4 regions of the Propioniciclava coleopterorum genome follow, and region 3 is predicted to be linked to each of the others. Evidence: riboswitches for the same ligand, from Rfam matches in the RefSeq annotation. Region 3 holds a riboswitch; each other region holds the start of a gene.
The links. Region 3 has a riboswitch for cobalamin ahead of G7070_RS09035 (nitrite reductase). Riboswitches for the same ligand answer to the same signal wherever they lie in the genome.

Region 1 (7,181 bases), 140 kb from region 3:
GCTCATCGTTCCGGCTCCGGACTGCATCGCTTCGAACATCGCGCCCGCCTCCGCGCCGCGCACCTCGCCGACGATGAGGCGCGACAGGTTCTGCCGCAGCGCCTCGGGGATGAGCTCCGCGACGCTGAACTCGCCGAGGTGCCGCCCGTCGGCGACCTCCCCGAGCCCGACGCGCGCCTGCAGGGCCAGGATGTTGCGCCGGCCGGGCTGCAGGTGGGTGAGGAGTTCGTAGTCGGTCTCGAGGGTGCCGAAGCGCTCGTTCTCGGGGATCGAGGCGATCAGGGCCCGCAGCAGGGTGGTCTTGCCCGCGCCCTGGTCGCCGGCGATCACGATCGACTTGCGCCCCAGCACCGCGGCGTGGAGCAGGCGGCCCACCTCATCGGGCAGCATGCCGCCGTCCACGAGTTCGGGCAGGGTGATCGAGGTCAGGATGTGCTGGCGGATCGTGATCGAGGGCCGGTACGACAGGCCGAAGCCGATCGCGTGCAGGCGGTGCGAGTCGCCCAGGGCGAGCGTCATCGTCGGGTGGGCGTCGTCGAACGGACGCGGCGGGCTCACCGACTCGCCGAGGAAGCGCACCGCCTCCACGAGTTCCTCGTCGCTGTCCGCGACGGGCGGCAGCGCCTCGCGGTGGCCGTCGCCGTACTGTGCGACCACGCTGTCGTGGCCGTGGATCTCGATGTTCTCGGCGCCCGCGAGCTCGAACAGGGGCTGCATGCGCCCGAACCCGAAGATGGCGTCCTCCAGGGCGCTCGCGTAGCGCTGCTCGCGGTCGACCGTCCAGAGATCGCCGAGCCTGCTGCGCTCCTCGGCGTGCCCGCGGACGACCTCCCGCAGCACCGAGCGGGCCATCAGCCGGCGGTCGGCGTCGCCGAGCGGCACGCCCGTGCGCTCGGCGTGCTCGAGGGCCGCCTCTGCCACCTGGTCCGACGCCCGGCGCCGCAGGGCGACGACGAGGCCCCAATCAACCTCGTCCGCGGGCAGCGGCGCGACCACCCGTCGGGCCTCGGCGAGGGAGACGGTGAAGGCGGGGACCGCCTGCAGCAGCGGCACGTCGGCGAGCCTGCGCATCCCGGTCTCGGTCATGGCGCCACCCGGACTTCCTCGCGCCGGGTCGCCGCGTGCAGGCGGGTGGCCGCCCGTGCAAACGAGCGCGCGAGCGCACCGCGGGGCCAACGTCTACCCATGGACGCGTGGCCGGCGTGCAGGTCGTCGGCCGAGGCCGGGTCCCAGGCGATCTCCGCCAGCACCGGGACGCCGAACTGCTCGGCCACTTCGGCCGCCGGGTACGGACGCCCGGGCCCCACGAGGATCAGGCCGACCCGGTCGAGGGGCCCGTGGTCGAGCAGCGCCGCGAGGTGGAGCCGGGCGCCCGCCAACCCGATCAGCGACGTCCGGCACACCAGCGCGACCAGCCCGGCGTCCCGCAGCAGGGCCTCGGGCAGGCCGCGGTGGCCGGTGCGTCCGGCGTCGATGACGACGTCGCGGTCCTGGGCCGCGAACTCGGCGAGCAGTGGCTGCCACGCCTGGTCGAACAGGTCCACGGCGCCGAGGTGGCTGAACCCTGGGAGGAAGCCGCGACGTCCCGCGTCGCCCGGGGGCCCGGGGATCGGGCGAATCGCCCCGTCGAGGGCCTCCGCCAGCGGCGTCCGTTCCCGGTGCGCCTGCAGCACCGCCTCCAGCCCGGCCGTCGCCGCCTGACCCTGCAGGTAGCCCGCGAGCAGCGTCTGCGGCGCCGAGCGATCGGCGTCCACGAGGAGGCAGTCGCCGGGCCAGGCGAGCGTGAGGCCGAGCGCTGTGGTGGTCACGCCGGGCGCACCGCTGGCCCCGGCCAGGACCACGGCGCTCACCGGTTGCTCCCCTGCTGGACCAGCGAGATCCGGTCGGCGGCGGCCAATCGGCTGACGAGTTCGGCCTGCTCGGTGGGCACGTACAGGTCGAAGGCCAGCGAGCCGTCCGGCTGCGCCGCCGGGGCCGCGACCAGCGTCGCCGCAACGCTGGCCGGCAGGTCGGCGGGCGCGGCGGCCGCCTCGGGCAACGCCACCATCAGGAACGGCGTGCCCGGCCGCAGGTCTCCGCCCGGGAACCGGCCCGGGCTCAGCCGGACGCCCACGCGTGCCACGCCGGTCGGCTGGGCGGCCGCACCCCACGTTCCGTCGATCAGCAGCGACCCGGCGGGAATGTCGGTGATGGCCGCCTGGCCGACCACTTCCCCGATGCGGCGATCGGGCACGGTGCGCAGGTCGAGGCCCGATCCCACCTGCACAACATCGAGATCGGCGGCCGCCAACACCTCGCCCCGGTACACGGTGCGATTCACCCGAAGAACCGGCTGGGATTCGACCGCATTCAGATACACGAATGCGGACAACAATCCGCCCAGGCACACGGCCACCACGCCGAAGGCCAGCCAGGCGGGGCTGCGGCGCAGCCTCACGAGGGGTCGCGAAGGTGGCGAAGGGTGAGCATCCATGGGGGTGGGTCCTCGTCGTCCGGGGGTGTGGGACGAGCCCGACTCTAAGGAACGCCGCCCCTTTCGCGCCAGTTGTCCACCATTCGAATGTGGACAACCGCCGCATTTCCACGATTTCTGTGGATAAGTCGGAAGGGACTCACAACCACCCTGAAAGAATCCTGAGAAACCGCGATGGATCCCCGAATGCCTTGTGGCGGGGCAGATCCCGCCGGGGAAATCGCCTTCCTCAGCGCGGCCGGTGCCGCGGCCACAGCGCCGGCGCGAGGCGTCCGAGCACCGTGGCGGCGAGCGCGCCGGCGGACACCGCGCCCGCCAGCCGGGTGGCGCGCGGCACGTCCTCCGGGGTCGGCGGGTCGCCGTAGCCGAGTTCGCCGCGGTCCTCGACGACGCCCCCGTAGACGTTGCGTCCCCCCAGTCGCACCCCCAGGGCCCCGCGAAGGCGGCCTCGACCACGCCGGCGTTGGGGCTCGGATGCGCGGACGCCTGCTCCCGCACCGCCCTCACGGCGGCGGCGCGGCTCCCGCCCACCAGCGGCGCGCACGCCACCGCCAGCGCGCCGGCCAACCGCGCCGGCACCCAGTTGGCCACGTCGTCGACGCGCGCGGCGGCCCACCCGAAGCGCTCGTAGCGCGCGTTGCGGTAGCCGACCATCGCGTCGAGGGTGTTGATCGCGCGGTAGCCCAGCAGCCCCGGGACGCCGGCGACCGCGCCCCAGAACAGCGGCGCCACCACCGCGTCGGAGGTGTTCTCGGCGACCGACTCAACCGTCGCGCGGGCGATGCCGGCGGCGTCCAGGGTCGCCGGGTCGCGGCTGACCAGGTTCCGGACGCGCCCGCGCGCGGCGGTGATGTCGTCGGCCGCGAGGGCGTCCGCGATCGCCTCGGCCTCGGCCGCGAGCGAGCGCCCACCCAGCACGGCCCAGGTCGCCACCCCGGTCAGCGCGGCGCGCAGCAGCGGTCGCTCGCGCACGCAGCGCTCGGCGACGACGCCCAGGGCCACCGCGCCCCCGACGAGGACGGCCTCGTGCGCGGCACCCCGGACGCGGGAGTCGGCGTACCAGCGCTCCTCCAGCATCCCGGCGGCGCGCCCGAAGCCGGCGACGGGATGGAACCGGCGGGGGTCGCCGAGCGCCCGGTCGGCCAGCCAGCCCAGCAGCAGTCCGGCCGCGGTGGCGAGGGGGAGGCGCATGGCGTCGGCGTCCTTTCGGCCCGGGGAGTCGGGGGCGAGTGTGCCATACTGACGCCCGCAGCGACGTGCTGAGGAACTCCGGTGAGCGACAGCGATTCCGGGACGGTCCCGCCACTGTGAGCGGCCCCCACCAGGGCCGTGAGTCAGGAACTCGCCCCGCTGCCGAGCTACGCATTCGGGCGAGGAAACCTGAGGAGGCTCCGTGGCGCTTCATGCCCCGGTCCAGAACCATCCCGCGGCGGACGGCCGCACCGCTCCCCCCACGGCGACGCCTATGCGCGTCGGCCAGGTCGTGCTGGTCGGCGGCGGCCCGGGGATCCCGATCTGCTCACCGTCGGCGGGCTGCGGGCGCTGCGCGAGGCCGATGTCGTGCTGTACGACCACCTCGCCCCGGCGGCCTGCCTCGAAGAGTGCCGCCCGGGCGCGACGCTGATCGACGTGGCGAAGTTCCCGCGCGGCGCTCAGACCGCGCAGGACCGCATCAACGACCTGCTCGTGGAGCACGCCCGCACCGGCGCGACCGTCGTGCGCTTTAAGGGCGGTGACCCGTTCGTGTTCGGGCGCGGCAGCGAGGAGTGGCTGGCGTGCGCCGCGGCGGGCATCCCGGTGCGCGTCATCCCAGGGGTGTCGTCGGCGATCGCGGGGCCCGAACTCGCGGGCATCCCCGTCACGCACCGCGGCATCACGCAGCAGTTCACGGTCGTGACCGGGCACGTCGGACCCGATCACCCCGCCTCGACGGTCGACTGGGACGCCCTGGCCCGCTTCGCCGGGACGCTGGTCATCCTGATGGGCGTCAAGGCGCTGCCCGCGATCAGCGCCGGGCTGATCGCGCGCGGGATGGCCGCCGACACCCCGGCCGCGATCGTCGCCGACGCGGGGCTCCCCGGCCAGACGGTGGTCCGCGGGACGCTGGGGTCGCTGCCCGCGCTCGCGGACGCCGCGGGCGTCCGGCCGCCGGCGCTGACGGTCATCGGCGAGGTCGTCGGGCTCGAGCTCCCCTGACGCTCTGGCGCGGGGAAGCCGCGTGTGACAGCGTCGGACGCATGGGACGCATCATCTTCGACACCGCCACCACCCTCAACGGCTTCATCGCCGACGAGGACAACTCGCTGGCCTGGCTCTTCGCGGTCGAGAACGGCACCCAGCCCGACGAGGGCCTGTTCCCCGCGGACCCCGGCGTCATGGTCGAGGGCTCGACCACCTACGAGTGGGTGCTGGAGGAGTCCGACATCCTCGCCCACCCGGAGCGCTGGGCCGAGTTCCACGGCGAGCGTCCGTGCTTCGTCTTCACGTCCCGGACGTTGCCCGTCCCGCGGGGCACCGACATCCGGTTCGTGTCCGGCCCGGTGAGCGACGCGCTGCCGGCGATCCGGGAGGCGGCCGGCGACCGGGACATCTGGGTCGTCGGGGGCGGGGACCTCGCCGGGCAGTTCCTCGACGCGGACGCCCTGGACGAGATCGCGATCTCGGTTGCGCCGGTCGCCCTGGCGGGCGGCGCCCCGCTGCTGCCGCGGCGCGTGGAGTCCGACCGGCTGCGGCTGGAGTCGGCGACCAGGGTCGGCCAGTTCGCGCGGCTGGTCTACACGGTGCTTCCGCGGGCCTGACCGGCGCCGCGGCGTCCGCTCACTTCGCTGCGGCGTCCGCCCACCGGGAACCCGCCCAGCCGCGGCGTCACCATACCCAGCGGGCGGCCGCCTCCCAGGTGTCCTCGGGCGTGGCGTTGAACGCGATGGCCGCGCCCGGCGCGTGCACCCGCACCAGGTTGGTGACCCGCTCGAACAGCCCGTGCCCGCCGCGCGCCCAGGCATCGGCCGGCCGCGGGCTGGCCGCCCCGGGGACGGGTGCCGTAGCGTCGCAGTCCCGAGGCAGGAGGCCCGTCATGGACCAGACCCCACCCGAAGCCCGCTATGTCGCCGCCGGACACATCGAGGGGAAGGCCGCGCTCCAGGTGCGCGCGGCGGCGTCCTCGGGCGGCACGATCCACCACAACAATCCGTTCGGGACGTGCATCTACTGCCAGCAGCAGGTCCCGACCCTGCTGCCGGACGGCGCCCGCCTGACCGCGGAGCCGCCTGCGCAGGCGCGGCCCCGCAGCGCGTGGTGGTCCCCGCCCGGCCCCGTCACGATGGTGGGCAACGTCGCCGACCCGGCGTCCCACCCCGTCGCGACCGCGCAGTCACCGCACCCCGCCACGACGGAGTCGGGGCACCTGGGGATCCAGGCGGCGGGGCGAGGGTCGGTGCAGCCTCACGGCGGGCATCGGGCCGGCGAGCCGGCGCGGCACGAGGATGGACGCCCGCTCGACGTCTTCGACCTGGCCGGCTACCACCACGTGCCGGACGCCGCCGCGCTGGACGCGTTGCTGGCCGGCCGCGGAAGCGCCGACCACTACGAGATCTCGGCCTCGCCGCCGGCCTACCCGCTGCTGACGGCCGCCTTCAACGGCGAGGACGCCGTGCTGCACTGGTTCGCCGGGCCCGGGCACCCGGGGCTGCAATCGGTCGGTCCCGACCGCGACGGGCCGTCGCGTCACTTCCCCGACCCGGCCGGGCAGGACATCACGCTCCCCGCGGACACCGTCGTCCCCGCCGCGGACGCCGAGCGCGCCGTCCGCCAGTTCGCCGCTTCGGGTTCCCGCCCGGACGCCGTGGGCTGGCGCGAGCTCTGAGCCGGCCACGGCCGGCCGCACCGGAAGGACCGCCTCAGAGCTCGGCGCGCGACCACACCGTTCCGGAGGGGGCCACCAGTTCGACGCCGCGCACGGTGGCGCCGCCCGTGGGGACGACCCAGATCGCCGACCCCGGACCGTAGTCCCCCAGCGTCCACACGCCCCCGCTGACGCGGGAGCCGTCCCCGATGACCAGCACGCACTCGTAGCTGGCCCCGGGCCGCGCCTGCACCGTGATGACCAGCACGTCCCCCGACTCCAGCGCCGTGCGGTCGACCGAGCCGACCCGCTCGCCGGTCCCGGTCACCAGCGCGGACGCCGGCCGCGGGTTCGGGGACGCCGGCGGCGGCGCGGCGAGGCCGCCCGGCACCAGCGCGACCCAGGTGACCAGGGCGCCCAGCAGCAGGCCGGCCGCGGCGGCCGCGACGAGCGGCCACACGCCAGATCCCGGCCCCCGCACGGCCCCCGCAGGGAGGGTCGGCCGCTCCGCCCGGCCCCCGTCCGCCTGAGCGCGGGGGCGGGCCCGGTGGGAATGGTCGCGCCGCCGGCGCCGAAGGACACGTCTCCGCCGGACGGGACGCCTCCGCCGAAGGGGACGCCCCCGGCCGGCTGGTCCGCGTCGAGGTTCATCGCGGCCAGCACCCGCCCGGAGAACCCGGCCGGCGGCGCGAGCGGCGGGGACGCGGCGAGCGTGAGCCGCACCGCGACCTCGACGTCGGTGTAGGCGCTGTGACAGGGCGGGCAGACGTCCAGGTGGGCGCTCAGGCGGTCCCGCTCCTCGGGCTCGACGTCGGCGAGCGCCAGCGCGACCAGGGCGTCGTCGTCGATGTGCTCAGTCATGTTCGG
Region 2 (7,181 bases), 1.7 Mb from region 3:
GTGGATCAGGACCGGGGTGCCGACGACGGCGGTGACGATCCCGATGGGGATCTCGCTGGACGTCAGCGAGCGGGCCGCCGTGTCGGACCAGATCAGCAGGATGGCCCCGGCCGCGGCGGACAGCGGCAGCAGGACGGCGTGCCGCGCCCCGACGAGGAACCGGACGATGTGGGGCACCGTCAGCCCCACGAAGCCGATCGGGCCGACGAACGCGACCGTGCCGGCGGCGGCCAGCGCCGTGCCGAGCATCAGCGTCCACCGGGCCCGGTTCACCGCGACGCCGAGCGACGCCGCCGCGGACTCGCCGAAGCTGAAGGCGTCCAGCGTGCGGGCGTGGCCGAGCGTGAGGGCGAGGACGGCGGCGGCCAGGACGAGCGTGATCGACGTCGTGGGCCAGCGCAGCCCGGCCATGGTCCCGAGCATCCACTCCATCGCCGAGCGGGCGGCAGTGTTGTGGCCGAAGACCATGATCATCAGCGAGGTGAGCGCCCCGCACAGCTGCCCCACGGCGACGCCGGCGAGGATGGTCCGGCTGGCGGGCAGGTCGCCGGAGCGGCCCCGCGCCAGGGCCAGGACGATCGCCAGGGCGGCCAGGGCCCCGGCGAACGAGGCCGCCATCATCAGCAGCGACTGCGGGGCGAGGACCCCGACGCCGAAGACCAGCACGAACACCGCCCCCACCGAGGCGCCGCTGGACACGCCGAGCAGGTAGGGGTCGGCGAGCTCGTTCCCGGTCAGGGACTGCAGCACCGCCCCGCACACCGCCAGCACGGCGCCGACGCAGGCGGCCCCCAGCACGCGCGGCGCCCGCAGCCGCCACACGATGTCGTCCTGCAGCGCCGTGACGCCCGCGCCCTCGATCAGGCGCAGCCGGCGGGCGATGACCGCGACGACGTCGGTCCACGGGACCTGCACCGAGCCGATGCCCAGCGCGATCACCATGGAGATCAGCAGCAGCACCGCCAGCCCGAGCGCGACCGGCGCGACGGGCGGCCGCCCGGCCGGGGGCGCCGGCCGGGGGCGGTGACGGGCGAGCGGTCGGACCCGCGCGTCGGCCACCATCTCAGGCGGGCAACCGCTCGAGCTGCTCCGCGAGGCTCCGCGCCCCGTCGATCAGCCCGACGCCGGGCGTGGACTGCGAGAAGGCCACCGTGACGATCCGGCCCTCGCGGACCGCGCGGAGGTTCTGCAGCACCGGGTCCGCCTGCAGGTGGGCCCGCTTCTGCTCGGCGGGGTCCCACGAGGCGTCGACCGTGACGATCACGTCCGGGTCGGCGGCGACGACCTGCTCCCACGAGACGCTCGCCCACGCCTTCGGCTGGTCGGCGAACACGTTGGTGGCGCCCACGGCGTCCAGGACGAGCGCGGGGCCGCCCCCGGCGCCGCCCACCGACGGCGCGGTGTCGCCGCCGTCCCACCACACGACGCGCAGACCGTCGCCGGCGCGGTCGGCGCGCAGGGACGCGAGCCGGGTGCGCTGGGCCTCGATCAGGGCGGTGGCCTCGGCGTCGCGGCCGAAGATGGCCCCGACCTCGCCGATGCCGGTCCAGACGTTCTCGAAGGTCGCCGCGGGGCGGTCGGCCACGTTCGGGCACCCGAACGGGTCGATGTAGGTGCCGATGCCGGACGCCGCGAGTTCCTCGCGTGACCCGACCCCCTTCTCGCCGAAGGCGCTGTTGTAGGACGCCAGCGCGAAGTCCGGGGTGGCCTGGAGGAACGCCTCGCGCGTGGGGTACTGCTCGGCGAGCACCGGCACCGTGGCGTAGGCGGCCTCGAGGTGCTCGGCGATCGCGTCGTCGAGGTAGGCCGTGCCCGCCAACTGGCCGGCGGCCCCCACCGAGAGCACCTCCTCGATGACCCCCTGGTTGAGCGCGACGGCGCGGGCGGGCGGCGCGTCCAGGGTCAGCGGCACGCCGCAGTTGGTGAGCGAGACGTGGAACGGGGCCTGCGACTCCGACGGCGACGAGCCCGGGGTGGCGTCCGGCGCGCCGGCGCAGCCGGTGAGGGCCAGCCCGGCGGCCAGGCCGAGGGCGACGAGACGGGTGATGGGTGATGAGGGACGCATGGGCGACTCCTTCGCGAACGGTCCTGACGCGGGACCGGAATGAACACGGACGCGTCCAGCCGGTCTTCGGACTCGGAATCACACGCCTCCGGCACCTTCCCGGGATCACTCCCAGTGGTGTCTTGCCGGAGGCATCATCCTCACCGCTGCGCGACAGTTCCGGACTCTCACCGGATTCCCACCCCTCGACGGATCGAGGGCGCTGGACGCCCTGAAGGTACCACGCGGCCGCACCCGGCCACGCCGGTCCCCCGGCGCCGGACGGCGCGGCGTTCGCCGGAACGCAAGCACCACGGGGTCGGACAGCGGAGGGCGGAGGAAGGGCCCCGACCCACGACCGTCAGGTCGGCGCCGCCGGGGCACCGGGGCTTGTCAGGCCCCGGACGCGGGGACGCCGGGTCCGGGCGGGGTGAAGCCGCCGAGCGCGCGGATCCGTGGCTCGTCCCGCAGGCGGTCCACCAGGGCGTGCAGGCCGGGCGGCTCGGGGTCGAAGGGGTCGTCCCACGCCATCTTGACGGTCTGCGGCGCCGCGGGCGTCGGCCCCGGCAGGTCGTGCACCGCGAAGCTCGCCCAGTCCACGGCGATGTCCCGCTCGCGGGACCGGGCGGCATCCAGCACGAGGCCGCGGGCGCGCGCCCGGGACGCCGACGGGGCCCGCGTCAGGGCCGCCGCGACGGCGGCCGGATCGGCGATCGGCTCCGCGCCGGACTGCAGCAGCGCAGCCAGCCCGCGGGGGCGTCCGGAGGCGTCGGCGCCGAGCTCGTGCCAGCGCAGGTCGAGGGCGTCGAGCCGCGGGTCGTCGGGGGCGATCCGGTGCCGCTCGGCCCACCCCCGGATCAGGCGGCGCTTGGCGCCCCACTCGGTGCCCTCGGTGCGGCCGGCGTCCAGGTCGTCCAGGAGCCGCGTCCAGGCGGCGTGGGCCGCCGCGCCCTCGGCGTCTCCGGACTCGGCCAGGGCGCGGGTGGCGTCGAGGTGGGCGCGCTGCAGCGCCCGGGCGGTCGTGGCTCCCCCGCCGGCGGCCGGGACGGCGGCGTCCGGGTCGACGGTCCAGGCCCGCAGCGCGGCGAGCGGGTCCGCGGGGCCCGGCGGGGGCGCGCCGCCCGCCTCGGCGCGCCGCAGCACGAGCTCGGTGGCGGCGACCGTCAGCCACATCACGGCGTCCAGGCTGGTGGTGTCGCCGGAGATGACGTGCAGCCGGCGGTAGCGCGCCGGGTCGGCGTGCGGCTCGTCGCGGGTGTTGATCAGGGGGCGGCTGCGGGTGGTCTGGTTGGACACCACGTCGCCGAGGAGGTCGCCGCGCTGCGACAGCGTGAACCGGCCGCGCCGCCAGTGCCCGGCGCCGCCGATGAGTTGGCGGCTCACCAGGAAGCCGATCAGCCAGTCCGCCAGCACCCGCGGGTCGGTGTCGCGGGCGACGAGGTAGTTCTCGTGGCTACCCCAGGTGTTGCCGTAGGAGTCGGTGTTGTTGCGGAACAGCCGGAACGTCACGTCGTGGCCCTCGTCGGCCTCGGCGGCCCGCGCCTGCGCCGCCAGGTCGACCAGGAGCGCGTCGCCGGCCCGCTGCGCGATCACCAGGTCGGCCGCCGACGTGCACTCAGGCGTGGCGTACTCCGGGTGCGACCCGATGTCGAGGTAGAGCCGGCCGCCGTTGCCCAGGAACGCGTTGGTCGAGGCGAACCGCGCCGCCAGGGGCGTGAAGAGCCGCGCCGCGGCCTCGTCGGAGGCCAGCCGCTTGCCGTCGGCGGTCGCCAGCAGCCCGTACTCGGTCTCGATCCCGACGATGCGGCGCATGGCCCGTCCTAGAGCTTGACGGCGTCCAGGAGGGCGCCGAGTTCGTCGCGGGTGACCTCGCGCAGTTCGCCCGGACGCAGCCGGCCCATCCGCACCGGCCCGATCTGGGTGCGCGAGAGCGCGGTGACGGGGTGGCCGACCTCCGCGAACATGCGCCGGACGATCCGGTTGCGGCCCTCGTGCAGCACCACGGTGACCATGGTGCGCCGGCCGGTCCCCGCGCCGAGCTTGACCAGGTCGGGTTTGACGGGGCCGTCCTCCAGCGTGATCCCGGACGCCAGCCTGCGGCGCGTGGCCTCGGTGAGGTCGCCCTCCACCTCGGCCACGTAGGTTTTGGTGAGCTCGTAGCTGGGGTGGGCCATCCGCTGGGCGAAGTCGCCGTCGTTGGTCAGCAGGATCATGCCGTCGGTGTCGGTGTCGAGGCGTCCGACGTGGAACAGGCCCTCGCCCGCGTGCTCGCCCAGGTAGTCGCTCAGGGTCGGGCGGCCCTGCGGGTCGCTCATGGTGGACACCACGCCGCGCGGCTTGTTGAACACGAGGTACTGGTGCTCGCGGGGCGGCGGGATGCGGCGGCCGTCGACGCGGATCACGTCGCGGTGCGGGTCGACGCGGCGGCCCTGTTCGGAGACGATCTCGCCGTTGATCTCGATGCGGCCCTGGTCGACGAGTTGCTCGGCCGCCCGCCGCGAGGCGACGCCGGCCTGCGCCAGCACCTTCTGCAGCCGGATGCCCTCGGGCTCGCTCATGCGTCCTCCTCGTGGTCGTCGGCGGCCGGCTCGGCCGCCCCGGGGTCGTGGTGGGCTGGGGTCGTCGCCGGGGCGTCCGGCGCGGGCTCCTCCGCGTCCGGGTCGAGCGCCTCGGCGGTCAGCGTCTCGGCCAAACCCGCCAGCTCGGCCTCCAGCAGGGACGCCTCGGGCAGGTGGGGCGCGATCGGCGGGAGGTCGTCCAGGCTGGTGTAGCCCATCTTCTCCAGGAACAGCGCGCTGGTGCGGAACAGCATCGCGCCCGTCTCGGCGGATGCCCCCGCCTCCTCGACCAGGCCCCGCGTCACGAGCGTCCGCATCACGCCGTCGACGTTGACGCCGCGGATCCCCGAGACCCGCGAGCGCGAGATGGGCTGCAGGTACGCCACGACGGCGAGCGTCTCCAGCGCGGCCTGCGACAGCTTGGCCTGCTGTCCCTCCAGGATCCAGGCGGCGATCAGGTCGGCGTGCTCGGCGCGCGTGTAGAGCCGCCAGCCCTCTCCGACCTGCCGCAGCTCGAACCCCCGGCCCGTCTCGTCGTAGAACAGCGCCAGTTCCTCCAGCGCCTCCCACACCGCGGGCGTGGCGACGTCGAGCGCCTGGGCGAGCTCGGCGGTGCCGACGGGCTCGGTCGCCATCAGCAGCAGCGCCTCCAGGGGCGCGGTGAGGGCGGTGTCCACCCGCTCAGCCATCTGTGTCTCCTTGTTGCGGGACGCCGGTGAACTCGTCGATGCCTCCGGCGAGGTCGGCGCCCTCGTCCATGGTGCCGGTCCAGCGCACCGTCAGCTCGCCCAGCGGGGTGAGCTGGTCGAAGGCGACCGCGCGCTGGCGCGCCAGTTCGAGCAGAGCCAGGAACCGCGCCACGACCACGATGCGCTCCCCGGCGTCCGCGATCAGGGCGCGGAACGTCGCCGTGCCCTGGCCGCGCAGCCGGTCGATGAGCAGGTCCGCCTGCTCCCGGACGCTGACCGCCGGGGCGTGCAGGTGCGCCAGCGAGATCGACTCCTCGGGCTTCGGCTGCAGCGCCCGGGCGGCCAGCCAGGCGAGCTGGTCGCCGTCGACGCCGATGACGACCTCGGGCAGCAGCCGGGCGAACGCCTCCTCCAGCCCGCCGGGGCGCGCGTGCCGCCGCCCCTCCTCCTGGAGCCGGGTCTGCATGAGGCCGGACACGACCTTGAAGGCCCGGTACTGCAGCAGCCGGGCGAACAGCAGGTCGCGGGCCTCGAGCATGGCCAGGTCCTCGGGGTCCTCCACCTCGCCCGCGGGCAGCAGCCGTGCGGCCTTCAGGTCCAGCAGGGTGGCCGCGACGACGACGAACGAGCTGGTCTGGTCGAGGTCCCACGCGGGGCCCATGGCGCGCAGGTGGGCGATGAACTCGTCGGTGACCGTCGAGAGGGCGACCTCGGTGACGTCCAGCTTGTGCCGGGTGATGAGCTGCAGCAGCAGGTCGAAGGGGCCCTCGAAGTTGGTCAGCTTGACGGTGAATCCCCCGTGGGCTTCGGTCACGACGGGGCGGCCAGCCGGCGCAGCACGTCGGAGCCGGCGCCCTCGGCCTCGATGGCGGCCAGCGCCGACGCGATGGCGGCGCGCACGATCCGGCCGCGGTCGACGGCCAGGCCGTGTTCGGCGCGCAGCTCCAGCCGGAGCCGCTCCAGGGCCAGCAGTTCCTCGCTGCTCACGTAGACGGTGATCTTCTCGTCGTGGCGGACCCGCCCGGTGTGCTCGACGGGCCCGGACGCCGCGGCCAGGCGGCGGCGCGGCGCCTCCTGCTCGGCGGTCGCCGGCTCGGGGGCGGGGTCGGGCGCGCGCAGTTCGTCGTGGGCCGCGGGGCCGGCGTCCCGGGTGCGGCGCGGCGCGGCCGTGCGGTGGTCGCCGGGGCGGCGGGACGCGCGGTGGGCGTCGGCGGCCTCGTTCAGCTCCGCCGCGGTGGAGCGGAACAGCTCGGACGCGCCGGGCAGGCCTACGCGTCGGGGCATCGGACGAGCACCTCCTTGGCCAGGGTGCGGTAGGCCTCCGCGCCGGGGCTCGAGCTCGCGTAGGTGGTGATGGGCTCGCCGGCCACCGTGGTCTCGGGGAACTTGACGGTGCGCTTGATGACGGTGTGGAACACCTTGTCGCCGAAGGCCTCGACGACCCGCTCGAGCACCTCGCGGCTGTGCAGCGTCCGGCCGTCGTACATGGTGCCGACGATGCCCAGGATCTGCAGGTCGGGGTTCAGCCGCTCGGTGACCTTCGTGATGGTGTCGGTGAGCAGCGCCACGCCGCGCAGCGCGAAGAACTCGCATTCGAGCGGGATGAGGGCGTAGTCGGACGCGGTGAGGGCGTTGACGGTGAGCAGGCCCAGGCTCGGCGCACAGTCGATGATGATGACGTCGTACTCGCTCTTGGCGGGGCGCAGCACGCGCCGCAGCGTCTGCTCGCGCGCCACCTCGGAGACCAGCTGCACCTCGGCGGCGGACAGATCGATGTTGGCCGGCAGCAGGTCGAGGTTGTCGACGTTGGTCTGCAGGATCACGTCGTCGATGTCCACGTCGCGGCCCAGCAGCAGGTTGTAGATCGACGTGTCGAGGGTGTGCGGGTTG
Region 3 (7,181 bases):
CAGTGGGCAGGCCGGCGGGGTCGCTCCCCTTGTCGGATCAGAGTCGCGCGCGCAGCCACGCGATCTGGTCGGCGTGCGACACGTCTGCGGTCGGGGTCTCGAGAATGACCGGGGCGCCCGCCTCGCGGACGACCGAGACCAGGTAGTCGGCCTCGCACTCGCCGGCGCCCAGCACGGCGTGCCGGTCCGCGCCCGAGCCCGCGGCGTCCCGGGAATCGTTGAGGTGGACCAGATCGATGCGTCCGGTGATGCCCTTGATGGCGTCCACCAAGCCGTCGGGATCCAGCCCGCCGGCGTGCGCGTGGCAGGTGTCGAGGCAGAATCCGACGTTCTCGATGCCCTTGGCGTCGGCGATGGTGTCCCAGAGTCGGGCGATCCTCTCGAGCTGGCGGGCCATCGCGTTGGCGCCACCGGCGGTGTTCTCGATGAAGATCGGGACGGTCAGGTCCAGGCCCTCGATGGCCTTGCGCCAGTTGTCGAAGCCGACCTGGGGGTCGTCGCCGTTGTTGACGTGGCCGCCGTGCACGATGACGCCGCGGGCGCCGACCTCGGTGGCCAGCTTCACCTGCTTGGCGAGGATCTGCCGGCTCGGGATCCGGATCCGGTTGTTGGTGGTCGCGACGTTGATGACGTACGGCGCGTGGATGAACAGGCCCACCCCGGCCGCCTCGGCGTCCGCCTTCAGGCCGGCGGCGCCGCCCGGATGCGGGACGGCGTGGCCCTTCCAGGCCTGCGGGTCGCCCAGGAACGTCTGCGCGATCGGGAAGCCGTCGGCGTGCGCGGCGGCGATCGGGTCGTCGACGTGGCCGCCGATCTCGATGCTCATGCGCTCAGCCCGCCCAGCACGTCCATGGCCTCGTCGACGTGCGCGATCGGGACCAGGAGGTGGTCGTGGTAGAAGCCGGCGATCACGTTGCACGACAGCCCGACGCGGGCCAGCGCCGTGCTGACCGCGGCGGTGATGCCGACGGCCTGCAGCGACGTGTGCGCCTCCAGGGTGATCCAGCCGAACACCCCGTCGTAGGCGAGCCGATGCTCGTCGGCGATCGCCTGGTCCAGCACGAGCGTGGTGCCCTCGTCCTCGACGATGCGCGCGTGGAACGCGACGTCGGGCGGGTTCTCGCTGGTCACGTAGACGTAGGAGCCCTGCCGGACGTAGGGGCGCAGCGCGCCGAGGATCTCGTGCAGATCGGTCATTCCCGCCATGGCGTCAGTCTAGGGTGGCGAGCGCGCTCAGAGCCGCGGCACTCGAGTGCCGCCGGCTCCGACCCGGGGGACCGGGCTCAGCCGGCGACGCCGGAGGCGTCCGACCAGACGAAGGCGGGGACGGCCCGGATGAGCCGCCGGGCCGACTCCGTGTGACGTAGCACGGCGTCCGGGCCGTGGTAGCCGGTCAGGCCCAGGACGAGGTCGCGCCCGAAGAACTGCCAGGTCGCCTCCTTGGGCGGCAGTTCGGAGACGAGCGCGCGCACCTCGTCGGTGAGGATCGCGTGCGCCTGCCGCTCGTCGCTCGCCAGCACCCCCCAGCCCTTCGCGAAGGCGGGCGAGTCGGATGCCATCCCGCGCAGATCGAGGGCGACCCGGCCGCGCACGTCGAGCGGGGCGACGGCGGCCGGCAGGTCCAGCACGATCACCTGGCGGCGGCGGAACTGCTCCCAGACCACGGCAGCCTCGTCGACCGCCCACTCGGCCTCGAACGTCAGGAACGGGACGCCCTCCAGCGTGCCGCTGGCCACGTTGCGGGCCGAGTGCAGGGCGGTCGGCGTCCGACCCGCTCGCGGCACCGGGCCCTCCTCGAGGTTCCAGCGCTCCGCCAGATCGGGACGGTTCTCCTCGAATCTCAGCCCGTGCTCGGAGGCGAACCGCCGCCACGAGGCGGCGCGCCCTCGCGCCGCAGCGCGCGGACGGGCGTGTTGAGCAGCCATCCGGACAGCCGGACGAGCGCCGGCCCGCCGGCGAAGACCCTGAACGTGCGCATCCCTCGAACCTAACCGACCGCGTCGGCTGAGCCGAACGGTGTCCGGCCGGCTTGCCGAACAGCTGCGCCGCCCTCGCCGCGGCGTCCGCGGCGCTAGGGTGTCCGTGCCAGTCAAGCTCACGCGAGCCCAGGGAACCCGGTGCGAATCCGGGACTGACGCGCAGCGGTGAGGGGGACGGACGGGGCGTGCCGCGATGCGGCCACCACTGGGGCGGACGCCCTGGGAAGGTGCTCCGGCCGGACGATCCCGAGTCCGAAAACCTGCTGGCCCACGCGGGGAGCCCCGCGCGGTCACCGTCGGGCCCACGCGCAGCCAGCCCCCTGACCTGAACAGGTGGAACCATGTCCGTCCTCATCCGCGACCGCGCCGACCGCTGCCCGGGGATCCTGCGTCCGTGGCCCGCCGCCGACGGGCTGCTGGTCCGCGTCCGGCTCGTCGGTGGGCGCATCACCGCCCGCCAGCTGCGCGGCCTGAGTGTCGCGGCGACCGTTTTCGGCGACGGCTGCGTCCGGCCCACGACCCGCGCGAACCTGCAGTTGCGCGCGTTCCCGGGCACCGACGGCGTCCTGGACGCCGACGCGCTGGCCGCCATCGAGGCCAGCGGGCTGCTGCCCGCGCCGGCACACGACCGGGTCCGCAACATCACCGTGTCGCCGCAGACAGGCCTCGCCGGCGGCCGCGCCGACCTGCGTCCGCTGGCCGCCGACCTGGACGCGCAGATCGTCGCCAGCGACGTGCTGCCCGGCCTGCCCGGCAAGTTCGCGTTCGTGCTGGACGACGGCCGCGGCGACCTGATCGACCGGCCCTGCGACGTCGGCCTCGTCGCCCTGGACGCCGAGACGGTCCAGCTCCGCGTCGGCGAGCACTACGGGGCGGTCGTCCCGCTGGCCGCGGCCGCCCGCGAACTCATCGCGCTGGCTGAGCTGTTCTGCGCCGCCCGCGGCACCGGCCCGACCGCGCCCTGGCACACCTACGAGATGGCATCCCCCCTGGTCGCCCCGGTGGACCCCGACCCGCGCGTCCCGCAGGCCACCGGGCCGCTGCCGTTCGGTCCCGTGCCCGGCGGGCTGCACGCGCCGGTGGGCGATGACGGCCTCGACCCCGCCGACGTCGACGCCCTGCTCGCCGGCGTGGACGAGGTGGTGTTCACGCCGTGGAAGGGCGTCCTGATCCCGTCCCCCACGCAGGTGGCGTCCTCGACGCACGGTGGTGCGGCGCAGGCGGACGCCGGCGGCTCGGACGCGGGGCAGCGGTGAGCGGGCTGCGACGTCCGGCCCGGCGCTACCCCTACGTGGACGCAGGGGCGGACATCTACGTCGACTCGTTCGCGACCATCCGCCGCGAGGCCGACCTGACCGGCGTCCCCGCGGACGCGGAGAAGGTCGCCGTCCGGATGATCCACGGCTCGGGGCAGGTCGACCTGGCCCGCGACCTGGTCGTCCACCCGGGCCTGCTCGCCGCCGCCCGCGGCGCGCTGGAGGCGGGAGCGCCGATCCTGTGCGACGCCACCATGGTCGCCACCGGCGTCACCGCGTCCCGGCTCCCGGCGTCCAACGACGTGATCTGCCTGCTGAACGACCCACGTGTGCCCGACCTGGCCCGCGCGTTCGGCACCACCCGCTCGGCCGCCGCGGTCTCGCTGTGGGAGCCGATGCTCGCGGGCGCGGTCGTCGCCATCGGCAACGCGCCCACCGCGCTGTTCCACCTGCTGGAGCTGATCCTGGACGGCGGTCCGCGCCCGGCGGCGATCGTCGGCTGCCCGGTCGGCTTCATCGGCGCGGCCGAGTCCAAGCAGGCGCTGGTCGACCTGGCCGCCGACCACGGCATCGACATCCCCTACGTGACCGTGCTGGGACGCCGCGGCGGCTCGGCGATGACGTCGTCGGCTTTGAACGCGCTGGCCCAGGAGGCCGAGTGAACACCCCCGCGCCCCGCGAGCCCGGCGCCGCGCCTGCCACACCCGTGCCCGAGGCGGACCCCGAGACGGGCCGCGCGGCCGCGTCCGGGACGCTGGCGATCGTCGGCGTCGGTCCGGGCGATCCCGAGCTGATCACCCTCAAGGCCGCCCGGCTGATCGAGGACGCCGACGTGGTGGCCTTCCACGCGGCGCCCGGAAAGGCGTCCAACGCCCGCCGGATCGCGGCCCCGCTGTTCCCCGCGGGCGTCGTCGAGGAGGAGCTGACCTACCCCGTCACCACCGGCGCCACCGACCACCCCGGCGGCTACGCCGGCGCGATGGGCGCGTTCTACGAGGCCGCTGCCGCGCGCCTGGCGGACCACCTGGACGCCGGCCGCTTGGTCGTCCTGCTCGCCGAGGGCGACCCGCTGTTCTACGGGTCCGGGATGTACCTGCACGACCGGCTGGCTACGGCGTACGCGACCGCGATCGTGCCCGGGGTGCCCGCGTTCGCGGCGGCGACCGCCGCGGCGGCGTCCCCGCTGGTCAGGCAGACCGACGTGCTCACCGTGCTGCCCGGCACGCTGCCCGAGCCCGAACTGGCCCGGCGCCTGGCCGACACCGACGGGGCGATCATCATGAAGCTGGGCCGGACGTTCCCGGCCGTCCGCCGCGCGCTGGAGGCGTCCGGACGCCTCGACGGCGCGGTGTACGTCGAGCGCGCGTCGATGCCCGAGCAGCGCCAACTGCTGGTCGCCGACGTGGACGCCGCGTCCGTGCCCTACTTCTCGCTGATCGTGGTGCCCGGCGACGCCCGCAACGGCCGCCGCACCCGCGACGCCGCCGACCCGGCGATCCGCGCGGCCGTGCTCCGCGACGGCGACGGGAGCGACGTGCCGGCGACCCGCAGCGCTGCCCGACCCGGCGGCGCCGACGGTACGAGCGCCCCAGCGAGGTCGGTCGCGGTCGGCGCGAACGTGGGCGGTCTGCACACGGCGGTCCCCGTGCCCGCCGAGTTGCTGGTCGTGGGGCTCGGCCCCGGACCCGACCGGTGGGTCACCCCCGAGGTGACCGCGGCGCTGGCCGAGGTCGAGCATGTGATCGGCTACGGCCCCTACGTGAACCGGGTGCCGCAGCGTGCCGGGCTGATTCGGCACGCGTCCGGCAACACCGTCGAGCGCGACCGGGCCCGGCTGGCGCTCGAGCTGGCGGCGGCGGGGGAGCGCGTCGCGGTCGTGTCCGGCGGCGACGCCGGGATCTTCGGCATGGCGTCGGCGGTGTTCGAGGTCGCCGAGGACCCGGCGTTCGCGGGCGTCCCGATCCGGGTGCTGCCCGGCCTCAGCGCGGTACAGGCCGTCGCCGCCCGCGCGGGCGCCCCGATCGGCGGCGACTTCGCCGTGGTGTCGCTCTCGGACCGGCTCAAGCCGTGGTCCGTCATCGAGGACCGGCTGGTCCACATCGCGCGGGCCGACCTGGTGCTGGCGCTCTACAACCCGGCGTCCCGCTCGCGCACCGAGCAGATCGCCCGCGCCCACCAGGTGCTGCTGGCGCACCGCGCACCGGAGACGGTGGTGGTCGTGGGCCGCGACGTCGGCCGCGCGGAGGAGTCGCTGCGCGTGACGACGCTGGGCGCGTTCGAGCCGGCGTCGATCGACATGAAGTGCCTGGTGATCGTGGGGGCGTCCGGGACGCGCGTCGGCCCCGCCGGGGTGTGGACGCCGCGCTTCGTCCCGGGCGAGGAGGCGCAGTGAATCCCGAACAGACGCGTCCGGAGCCCAGGGGGGACGCGGCCGGGGTGCGCGTCCACTTCGTGGGCGCCGGACCCGGGGCCGCCGACCTGCTGACCGTTCGGGCGGTCCGGCTGCTGGAGGCCGCGGACGTGGTGCTGTTCCCCGGCACCTACCTAGACCCGGGCGTCCTGGCGCACGTCAGCCCGGACGCCGAGCTGATCGACACCCAGGACCTCGACCTGGACCAGATCACCGCCCGGATCGTCGACGCGGCCCGCGCGGGCCGCTCGGTGGTGCGGCTCGCTTCGGGCGACCTGTCGGTCTACTCCGCGCTCCACGAGCAGGCCCGTCGCCTGGACGCCGCGGGCGTCGCCTGGGACGTCACGCCGGGCGTCCCCGCCTACGCGGCGGCGGCCGCCGCGGTGGGACGCGAACTCACCGTGCCACTGCTGGGCCAATCGGTGGTGCTCACCCGCACCCAGGCCCGCTCCACCGCGATGCCGAGCGGGGAGGCCCTGGCCGCATTCGCCGCGACCGGAGCCACGCTCGTGCTGCACCTGGCGATCACCCGCACCCGGGAACTGATGGCCGAGGTGGCGCCGCACGTCGGGGCGGACTGCCCGGTCGTCGTCGCCCACCGGGTGAGTCAGCCCGAGCAGCAGATCCTGCGGGGCACAGTCGCCACCATCGCGGACGCCGTGGAGGCGGCCGGGCTGCGCCAGGCGGCGCTGATCATGGTCGGCCGCACGCTCGATCCGGCTTCGGCGGGGGAGTCCTACCTGTACGACCCGCGCCGCGACCGCACCATCAAGCGCCGGTAGCCGGAACGGCTCAGGCGGGCTTGGTCCAGGCCCACTGGGTGACGCAGCGGGCGGGGGTCCAGCCGGTGAAGGAGCCCAGCGGTGCGGCGACCTCGATGCCGATGCGGGTCAGTTCGCCCCCGCGCTCGGCGAACAGGCCGGCGAGCCGCATCTCGGTCTCCAGCGTGACGCCGTGGACGACCAGCCGCCCGCCGGGACGCAGTGCGGCCAGGCAGGTGTCGAGCACACCCGGGACGCTCGCGCCGCCACCGACGAAGATCGCGTCCGGCTCGGGGAGCCCGGCGAGCGCCTCGGGCGCAGCCCCGCGCACCACGCGCAGCCCCGGCACGCCGAGCGTGGTGGCGTTGCGCATGATCCGTGTGGCCCGCTCCGGGTTGGACTCGATCGCGATCGCCCGGCACGTCGGGTGCGCGCGCAACCACTCGATGCCGACGGAACCGGCGCCGGCGCCGACGTCCCACAGCAGCCCGCCGGGCGTGGGCGCCAGCCGCGCCAGGGCCGAGGCGCGCAGGTCGCGCTTGGTCAGTTGGCCGTCGTGGGCGTAGGCCGTGTCGGGCAGACCGGGCGTCCAGCCCAGGCGGTGCGGCCCGACGACCTCGATGCCCACCACGTTCAGCCGCGGCGAGCGGGCCGACCAGGCGTCGGCGATCCCGTCGATCCGGGACGCGGCGGCCGAGCCGAGGTCGCCCAGGACGTGCAGCCGGCTCGCCCCGTAGCCCGCGCCCACGAGCAGGGCGGCGACGGCGGCCGGGGT
Region 4 (7,181 bases), 300 kb from region 3:
CGCAGATCCTCGACCGTGGCCGCGTGGACGCCGCGCATCCCGCACGCCCGCGCCAGGGCCGGGCCGTCGATCGGGCCGGGATCGACGCCGAAGTAGCGCTCGCCCTCGTACAGGTGCTGCAGCATCTTGATCCAGCCCAGCGAGCGGTTGTCGAGCTCCACGAACAGGATGGGGAGCGCGTAGCGCACGGCCGTCTCCAGTTCGCCGCACGCCATGGCCAGGCTGCCGTCGGCGGTGAACGCGACGATCGGGTCGCCCGGACGCGCGAAGGAGGCGCCGACGGCGGCCGGGATGGCGTACCCCATCGGCCCGTGCCCGCGCGGGATCAGGACGTCGCGGCCCGCCCGCTCGTTGGGCCAGTAGATCGTGACCGCGGGCGTCGGGGTGCCCGGGTCCGCGACCGCCACGGCCGGGGTGCCGACCAGCGCCTCGGCGACGGCGGTGACCACGTCGGGGGCGTCGATCATGCCGGCGGGCAGACTGCCGGGGCGCGTGCCGGAGTCCTCGTGGCGCCACGCGTCGCGCACCTGGGCCGCGGCGCGGGCCCGCGCCGCGCGGACGTCGGGGGCCGCCTCGGCGACCGCCGCGGCCAGCTGGGCGAGCACGGTCGCCGCGTCGCCGGGCAGGCCGATGGTGTCGGGGTAGTTGCGGTCGACGCGCGCGTCCTCGATCTCGATGGTGGCGGTCGGGATGGCGCGCGGCGGCGTCGTCCAGCCGTTGGTGTCGGTCGCGTTGGCGCGGGTCCCGACGAACAGCGCGAAGTCGGCGTCGGCCAGGTGCGCGTTGACGGCGCTGAGGCCCGAGTTGTTGCCGCAGGTGCCCAGGAGCCACGGGTGCGCGTCCGGCAGGACGCCGACGCCGTGGATGGTGGTGGCGACGGGCGCGGCCGCCCGCTCGGCCAGGTCGGCGAGCGCCTCCCAGCCGCCGGAGGCGTGCACGCCCGAGCCGGCGAAGATCACGGGACGCTGCGCAGCGGCGAGCGCGGCGGCGGCCCGCTCGACGGCGTCCTGCGGGGCGGGCGTCCGCTCCGCCGGGGTGGTGCGGGCGGCCGCGGCGGGCGCGGCGAGGTCGGCGGCGGCCAGGTCGACTGGCTGCTCGTAGACGTCCTCGGGGACGATCAGCACGACGGGGCCGGGGCGGCCCGCGACGGCGACCGCGGCGAGCTCGGCGACGGCGGCGGGGATGTCCGCGGCGGCGTCCACCGAGATGACGCGCTTGCTGACGGCCTTGAACAGGTCGGGCTGGTGGATCTCGGTCAGCGCGCCGGTGCCGCGGCTGGCGCGGTGGATGTCGGAGGTGAGCACGAGCACCGGGATGCCGGACGCGCGCGCCTCCCCCAGGCCGCCGACCGCGAACGTCGCCCCGCCGCCCGAGGAGACCTCGACGACGCCGATGCGTCCGGTGGCGCGGGCGAAGGCGTCCGCCATGAACGCCGCGTGCCGCTCGTCGCGTGCCAGCACGTGCCGGACCCCGGCGGTGTTGGACTCGAGCGCGTCGTAGAACGCGACCCCCGTATCGCCGGGGACCCCGAAGATGGTGGTCAGCCCGGCTGCCCCCAGGGATGCCACCAGCAGCTCCGCGCCCGTCTCGCTCATGTTGTTCTCGTCCTCCAGAGGTGTCACGCCGTTGTTTGCATGCAAGTATGCATACGAGTTGTTCGGCGGTCAATGGTCCGTCTTGCCGGGATCGGCACCGCCCCCGAGGCGGGTCGGCGGGGTTCCGCCTGCGCGGGATCGGGCCTAGCCTCGAGGCACGACCCGAGGAGCGACCATGGCGACCACGTTCGAACCGGACCTCATCAGCTGCGCCACCTGCGGGGTGGAGGCGACGACGCCGCTCCCCGCGGTCTGCCCGATCTGCGCCGACGAGCGGCAGTGGGTGCCCGCGTCCGGGCAGGCGTGGACGACCCAGGCGGATCTCGCGGCGCGCTCGGTCGTGACGGTCGGCCAGGTGGACGAGCGACAGTGGAGCGTGACCGCGTCCGACGTCGGCATCGGTCAAACGATGCAGGTGATCCGGACGGCGGACGGGGTCGTGCTGTGGGACCCGATCGGCCTGGTCGACCGCGGCGCGGTCGGGTTCATCGAAAGCCTGGGCCCGGTGATCGCGGTGGTCGCGAGCCACCCGCACATGTACGGCGCCCAGGTCGCCTGGTCGCGGGCGCTGGACGACGCGCCGGTGCTGATTTCGCGTCCGGACGCGGGCTGGGTGCAGCGGCGCGACGAGCGCCTGGTGGAGATCGAGGGCGCCCACCGCCTGGCCGAGGACGCCGAGATCGTCACGCTCGGCGGCCACTTCGCGGGCAGCCTCGTCCTGCACTGGACGTCCGGCGCGGACGGCCGCGGCGTCCTGCTGGCCGGCGACACGATCATGGCCAACCCCGACCGCAGCAGCGTGAGCTTCATGCGCAGCTACCCCAATCGGATCCCGCTGTCGGGCTCGACGGTCGAGCGGATGCTCGCCACGCTGGGCGAGCGCAGCTACTCCCGGCTCTGGTCCAACTTCGCCAACGCCATCACCGAGGACGCCGACCGGGTGGTCGCGGCGTCCGCTGCCCGCCACATCGGCTGGGTGACGGGCGCCTTCGACGACGCCACCTGAGCCCCCGCCCACTAGATGTGGGGGTTACAGCCGTGTGATTTTCCGTATATAGTGGCGGACGCAGCGGTTCGGCCCACCAGCCAGGTGGGTCGTCGCAAGAGGGAATCCGGTGAGAGTCCGGAACTGCCCCGCAGCGGTGAGTGGGAACGACCGCCGTCAACAGCACTGGGACGCCACGTCCTGGGAAGCGACGGCCAGTAGGACCGACCGGCACGTACAGCCGGTCCCAGCCCACGAGTCCGAAGACCTGCCTCTGCCGCCCGACGCGTCCCCGGACGCCCGGGCGCCCGTTTGCTCGGCCTCGCGGGAGGGCTGCGCCGCGGCGGACCCTCCGGTCCGCGTCGGTCCCACCCCTTTTCGTCGGCTGCGCAGGCACACCCACTTCGCGACGGATCGGACGGAAGGGACTCCCTCACGTGAGCATCACCATCTACAGCAAGCCCGCCTGCGTGCAGTGCACGGCCACCTACCGGGCGCTGGACAAGCTCGGCCTGGCCTACGAGGTCGTCGACCTGGCCGCGGACGAGGCCGCGCTCCTCGAGGTGTTGGCCCTGGGCTACCAGCAGGCGCCGGTCGTGGTCGCCGACGACGAGCACTGGTCCGGGTTCCGTCCGGATCGGATCCAGGCGGCGGCCGCACGCGTCGCCGCGGCCTGACGTGGCGGCCGCCCAGGCCGCTGTCCGGCTGGTGTACTTCTCCTCCACCTCGGAGAACACCCATCGCTTCGTGTCCAAGCTGGGCCTGCCCGCGTCCCGGATCCCGCTGCGCGGCTCGGACGAACCGCTGCGGGCGGCCGCACCCTACGTGCTGGTCGTCCCCACCTACGGCGGCGGCAACCAGGGCGGCGCGGTCCCCAAGCAGGTCATCCGCTTCCTCAACGACGTCGACAACCGCGCCCTGATCAGGGGCGTCATCACCGCCGGCAACACCAACTTCGGCGAGGCCTACTGCCTCGCCGGCACGATCATCGCCGCCAAGTGCGGCGTCCCCCACCTCTACCAGTTCGAACTGATGGGCACGCCCGACGACGTCGAGGCTGTCCGCGAAGGGCTCCACTCATGGCTTCCACCGTTCTCACCGACCCCGGCACCGACCAAGCCGACGTCCACCGCCTCGACCACCACGCGCTGAACGCGCTGCTGAACCTCTACGACGCGGACGGCCGCATCCAGTTCGACGCCGATCGGCTCGCCGCCCGGCAGTACTTCCTGCAGCACGTCAACCAGAACACCGTCTTCTTCCACTCGCTGAAGGAGAAGCTCGACTACCTGGTGGAGGAGGGCTACTACGAGGCCGGCGTCCTGGACGCCTACGGGTTCGACTTCGTGAAGTCGCTGTTCAAGCGGGCCTACGCGGTGAAGTTCCGGTTCCCGACCTTCATGGGCGCGTTCAAGTACTACACCTCCTACACGCTGAAGACCTTCGACGGCAGCCGCTACCTCGAGCGGTTCGAGGACCGCGTCTGCATGGTCGCCCTGACCCTCGCCGCGGGCGACCGCGCGCTGGCCGAGCAGATCACCGACGAGATCATGGCGGGACGCTTCCAGCCGGCGACCCCGACCTTCCTGAACGCCGGCAAGGCGCAGCGCGGCGAACTCGTCTCCTGCTTCCTGCTGCGCGTGGAGGACAACATGGAGTCGATCGCCCGGGCGATCAACTCCTCGCTGCAGCTGTCCAAACGGGGCGGCGGCGTGGCGCTGTCGCTGAGCAACATCCGCGAGTCGGGCGCCCCGATCAAGAAGATCCAGAACCAGTCCTCGGGCGTGATCCCGGTGATGAAGCTGCTGGAGGACTCCTTCTCCTACGCCAACCAGCTCGGCGCGCGCCAGGGCGCGGGCGCGGTGTACCTGCACGCCCACCACCCCGACATCCTGAGCTTCCTGGACACCAAGCGCGAGAACGCCGACGAGAAGATCCGGATCAAGACGCTGTCGCTGGGCGTCGTCATCCCCGACATCACCTTCGAGCTGGCGCGCGCCGGCGAGGACATGTACCTGTTCAGCCCCTACGACATCGAGCGGGTCCACGGCGTCCCGTTCACCGAGATCTCGATCAGCGAGAAGTACCACGAGCTCGTCGACGACGGCCGCATCGGCAAGAAGAAGATCAACGCGCGCAAGTTCTTCCAGACGCTCGCCGAGATCCAGTTCGAGTCGGGCTACCCCTACATCGTCTTCGAGGACACGGTGAACCGCGCCAACCCGATCGACGGGCGCGTGACGATGTCGAACCTGTGCTCGGAGATCCTGCAGGTCTCCACGCCGTCGACCTATCACGACGACCTGTCCTACGACGTCGTCGGCAAGGACATCTCCTGCAACCTCGGCTCGCTCAACATCGCCCGGGCGATGGACTCAGGCGACCTCGGCCGCACCGTGGAGGTGGCCGTCCGCGCCCTGACCGCCGTCTCGGACCAGTCCGACATCGCGTGCGTGCCCAGCATCGAGCGCGGCAACGCCATGAGCCACGCGATCGGACTGGGGCAGATGAACCTGCACGGGTACCTGGCGCGCGAGGCGATCCACTACGGCTCGCCGGAGGGGCTGGACTTCACCAACCTGTACTTCTACACCGTCGCCTTCCACGCGGTGCGGGCGTCCTGCGCGATCGCGCGCGAACGGGGCGAGACGTTCGACGGCTTCGAGCGGTCGACCTACGCGTCCGGGGAGTACTTCCGCCGCTACGTCGGGGGCGACTGGACGCCGGCCACGCCGCGGGTCGCGCAGCTCTTCGCGGACGCCGGCGTGCACCTCCCCACGCCGCACGACTGGGCCGAACTCGCCGCGGACGTCGCCCAGCACGGGCTGTACAACCAGAACCTGCAGGCGATCCCGCCGACCGGGTCGATCAGCTACATCAACCACTCCACGAGCTCGATCCACCCCATCGTGGCGAAGATCGAGATCCGCAAGGAGGGCAAGATCGGGCGCGTCTACTACCCGGCGCCCTACATGACCAACGACAACCTCGAGTACTACGCCGACGCCTACGAGATCGGGCCCGAGAAGATCATCGACACCTACGCGGCGGCCACCCAGCACGTCGACCAGGGCCTGTCGCTGACGCTGTTCTTCCCCGACAACGTGACGACCCGCGACCTCAACCGGGCGCAGATCCACGCGTGGCGCAAGGGCATCAAGACCCTCTACTACATCCGGCTGCGCCAGCTCGCGCTGGCGGGCACCGAGATCGACGGCTGCGTCAGCTGCATGCTGTGACGCCTCCCACCACCACGACGAGCGACGACCAAGGAACGAACGTGACCGACAAGCCGACCCTGCTGCGCGGCGTCCAGGCGATCAACTGGAACCGGATCCAGGACGACAAGGACCTCGAGGTGTGGGACCGCCTCACCTCCAACTTCTGGCTGCCCGAGAAGGTGCCTCTGTCCAACGACATCCCGTCGTGGCGGACGCTGCGGCCGGCCGAGCAGCTCATGACGACGCGGGTGTTCACCGGCCTGACCATGCTGGACACCATCCAGGGCACCGTGGGCGCGGTGTCGCTCATCCCCGACGCCCGGACGCCGCACGAGGAGGCCGTGTACACCAACATCGCCTTCATGGAGTCGGTGCACGCCAAGAGCTACTCCTCCATCTTCTCCACCCTCATCTCGACCGCGGAGATCGACGACGCGTTCCGGTGGAGCGAGGACAACGAGCACCTGCAGCGCAAGGCCAGGATCGTGCTGGAGTACTACTACGGCGAGGACCCCGAGAAGCGGAAGGTCGCCTCCACGATGCTGGAGTCGTTCCTGTTCTACTCGGGCTTCTACGCGCCGATGTACTGGTCGAGCCGCGCCAAGCTGACCAACACCGCCGACCTGATCCGGCTGATCATCCGCGACGAGGCCGTCCACGGCTACTACATCGGATACAAGTACCAGCAGGCCCTGAAGGACGCGTCGCCCCAGCGGCGCGAGGAACTGAAGGACTACACGTTCTCGCTGCTGTACGAGTTGTACGACAACGAGGAGGACTACACCCAGGACCTCTACGACCCGCTCGGCCTGACCGAGGACGTCAAGGCGTTCCTGCGCTACAACGCCAACAAGGCCCTGATGAACCTGGGGTACGAGGCGCTGTTCCCCAAGGACGCCACAGCCGTCTCCCCGGCGATCCTGGCCGCCCTGTCGCCCAACGCGGACGAGAACCACGACTTCTTCTCCGGATCGGGCTCCAGCTACGTGATGGGCAAGGCGGTGAACACCGAGGACGAGGACTGGGACTTCTGACCCGGCGCACGTCCGGGGCGTTGAGGCCGGCGACTTCCCCGCCACCCGGCCCATCGCGAACTACAGCGACGCGCCCCCTGCGTTGAGCTGCACATTGCGCGCCGCCTCGGAAGCCGCGCTCTGGCTGGAGAAGGACTCCCCAGACGCCGCGACCTTGTCCGAGGCCCGCCATGCACGCCACCGGTAGGAACCGCCCGCATCCGGGTAGACCTCGTAGCGAGCCGTCGCAGCGCCCGCCTTGAACGACGCGGCAGCACGGTGCGCGTTGTAGGTCGACGGGAACGTCTCGCCCGCCCACGCCACCATCCTGTGGTTGCCGGCATACAGCCACCAGCTCGGTTGTCCG

Region 1: linked by a shared signal. The riboswitch ahead of cobA (uroporphyrinogen-III C-methyltransferase) and the one ahead of G7070_RS09035 (nitrite reductase) in region 3 are both predicted to bind cobalamin.
Region 2: linked by a shared signal. The riboswitch ahead of G7070_RS17000 (ABC transporter substrate-binding protein) and the one ahead of G7070_RS09035 (nitrite reductase) in region 3 are both predicted to bind cobalamin.
Region 4: linked by a shared signal. The riboswitch ahead of nrdH (glutaredoxin-like protein NrdH) and the one ahead of G7070_RS09035 (nitrite reductase) in region 3 are both predicted to bind cobalamin.

Annotation. Positions count from the first base shown of each region.
Region 1 covers NZ_CP049865.1:1,740,429-1,747,609, reverse strand. The annotation lists gene G7070_RS08410 (TadA family conjugal transfer-associated ATPase) at 1-1,086, opposite strand, end outside; gene G7070_RS08405 (CpaE/TadZ family protein) at 1,083-1,850, opposite strand; gene cbiB (adenosylcobinamide-phosphate synthase CbiB) at 1,847-3,664, opposite strand; cobalamin riboswitch at 3,711-3,837, shown strand; partial or broken gene cobA (uroporphyrinogen-III C-methyltransferase) at 3,939-4,669, shown strand; gene G7070_RS08385 (dihydrofolate reductase family protein) at 4,711-5,271, shown strand; gene G7070_RS08380 (hypothetical protein) at 5,339-5,548, opposite strand; gene G7070_RS08375 (Imm1 family immunity protein) at 5,490-6,335, shown strand; gene G7070_RS08370 (hypothetical protein) at 6,370-6,774, opposite strand; gene G7070_RS08365 (RNA polymerase sigma factor) at 7,168-7,181, opposite strand, start outside.
Region 2 covers NZ_CP049865.1:3,587,876-3,595,056, forward strand. The annotation lists gene G7070_RS16995 (FecCD family ABC transporter permease) at 1-966, opposite strand, end outside; gene G7070_RS17000 (ABC transporter substrate-binding protein) at 1,064-2,065, opposite strand; cobalamin riboswitch at 2,106-2,287, opposite strand; gene G7070_RS17005 (proteasome accessory factor PafA2 family protein) at 2,438-3,856, opposite strand; gene G7070_RS17010 (pseudouridine synthase) at 3,865-4,602, opposite strand; gene scpB (SMC-Scp complex subunit ScpB) at 4,599-5,291, opposite strand; gene G7070_RS17020 (segregation and condensation protein A) at 5,284-6,105, opposite strand; gene G7070_RS19690 (hypothetical protein) at 6,102-6,575, opposite strand; gene G7070_RS17030 (ParA family protein) at 6,560-7,181, opposite strand, start outside.
Region 3 covers NZ_CP049865.1:1,882,602-1,889,782, forward strand. The annotation lists gene G7070_RS09015 (deoxyribonuclease IV) at 38-826, opposite strand; gene G7070_RS09020 (ACT domain-containing protein) at 823-1,206, opposite strand; gene G7070_RS09025 (hypothetical protein) at 1,284-1,784, opposite strand; gene G7070_RS09030 (hypothetical protein) at 1,841-1,978, opposite strand; cobalamin riboswitch at 2,070-2,261, shown strand; gene G7070_RS09035 (nitrite reductase) at 2,321-3,235, shown strand; gene G7070_RS09040 (precorrin-8X methylmutase) at 3,232-3,897, shown strand; gene G7070_RS09045 (precorrin-2 C(20)-methyltransferase) at 3,942-5,627, shown strand; gene G7070_RS09050 (cobalt-precorrin-4/precorrin-4 C(11)-methyltransferase) at 5,624-6,427, shown strand; gene cbiE (precorrin-6y C5,15-methyltransferase (decarboxylating) subunit CbiE) at 6,438-7,181, opposite strand, start outside.
Region 4 covers NZ_CP049865.1:2,178,111-2,185,291, reverse strand. The annotation lists gene G7070_RS10425 (thiamine pyrophosphate-binding protein) at 1-1,595, opposite strand, end outside; gene G7070_RS10420 (MBL fold metallo-hydrolase) at 1,771-2,601, shown strand; cobalamin riboswitch at 2,649-2,870, shown strand; gene nrdH (glutaredoxin-like protein NrdH) at 3,018-3,257, shown strand; gene nrdI (class Ib ribonucleoside-diphosphate reductase assembly flavoprotein NrdI) at 3,259-3,732, shown strand; gene nrdE (class 1b ribonucleoside-diphosphate reductase subunit alpha) at 3,660-5,819, shown strand; gene nrdF (class 1b ribonucleoside-diphosphate reductase subunit beta) at 5,861-6,835, shown strand; gene G7070_RS10395 (DUF1508 domain-containing protein) at 6,896-7,181, opposite strand, start outside.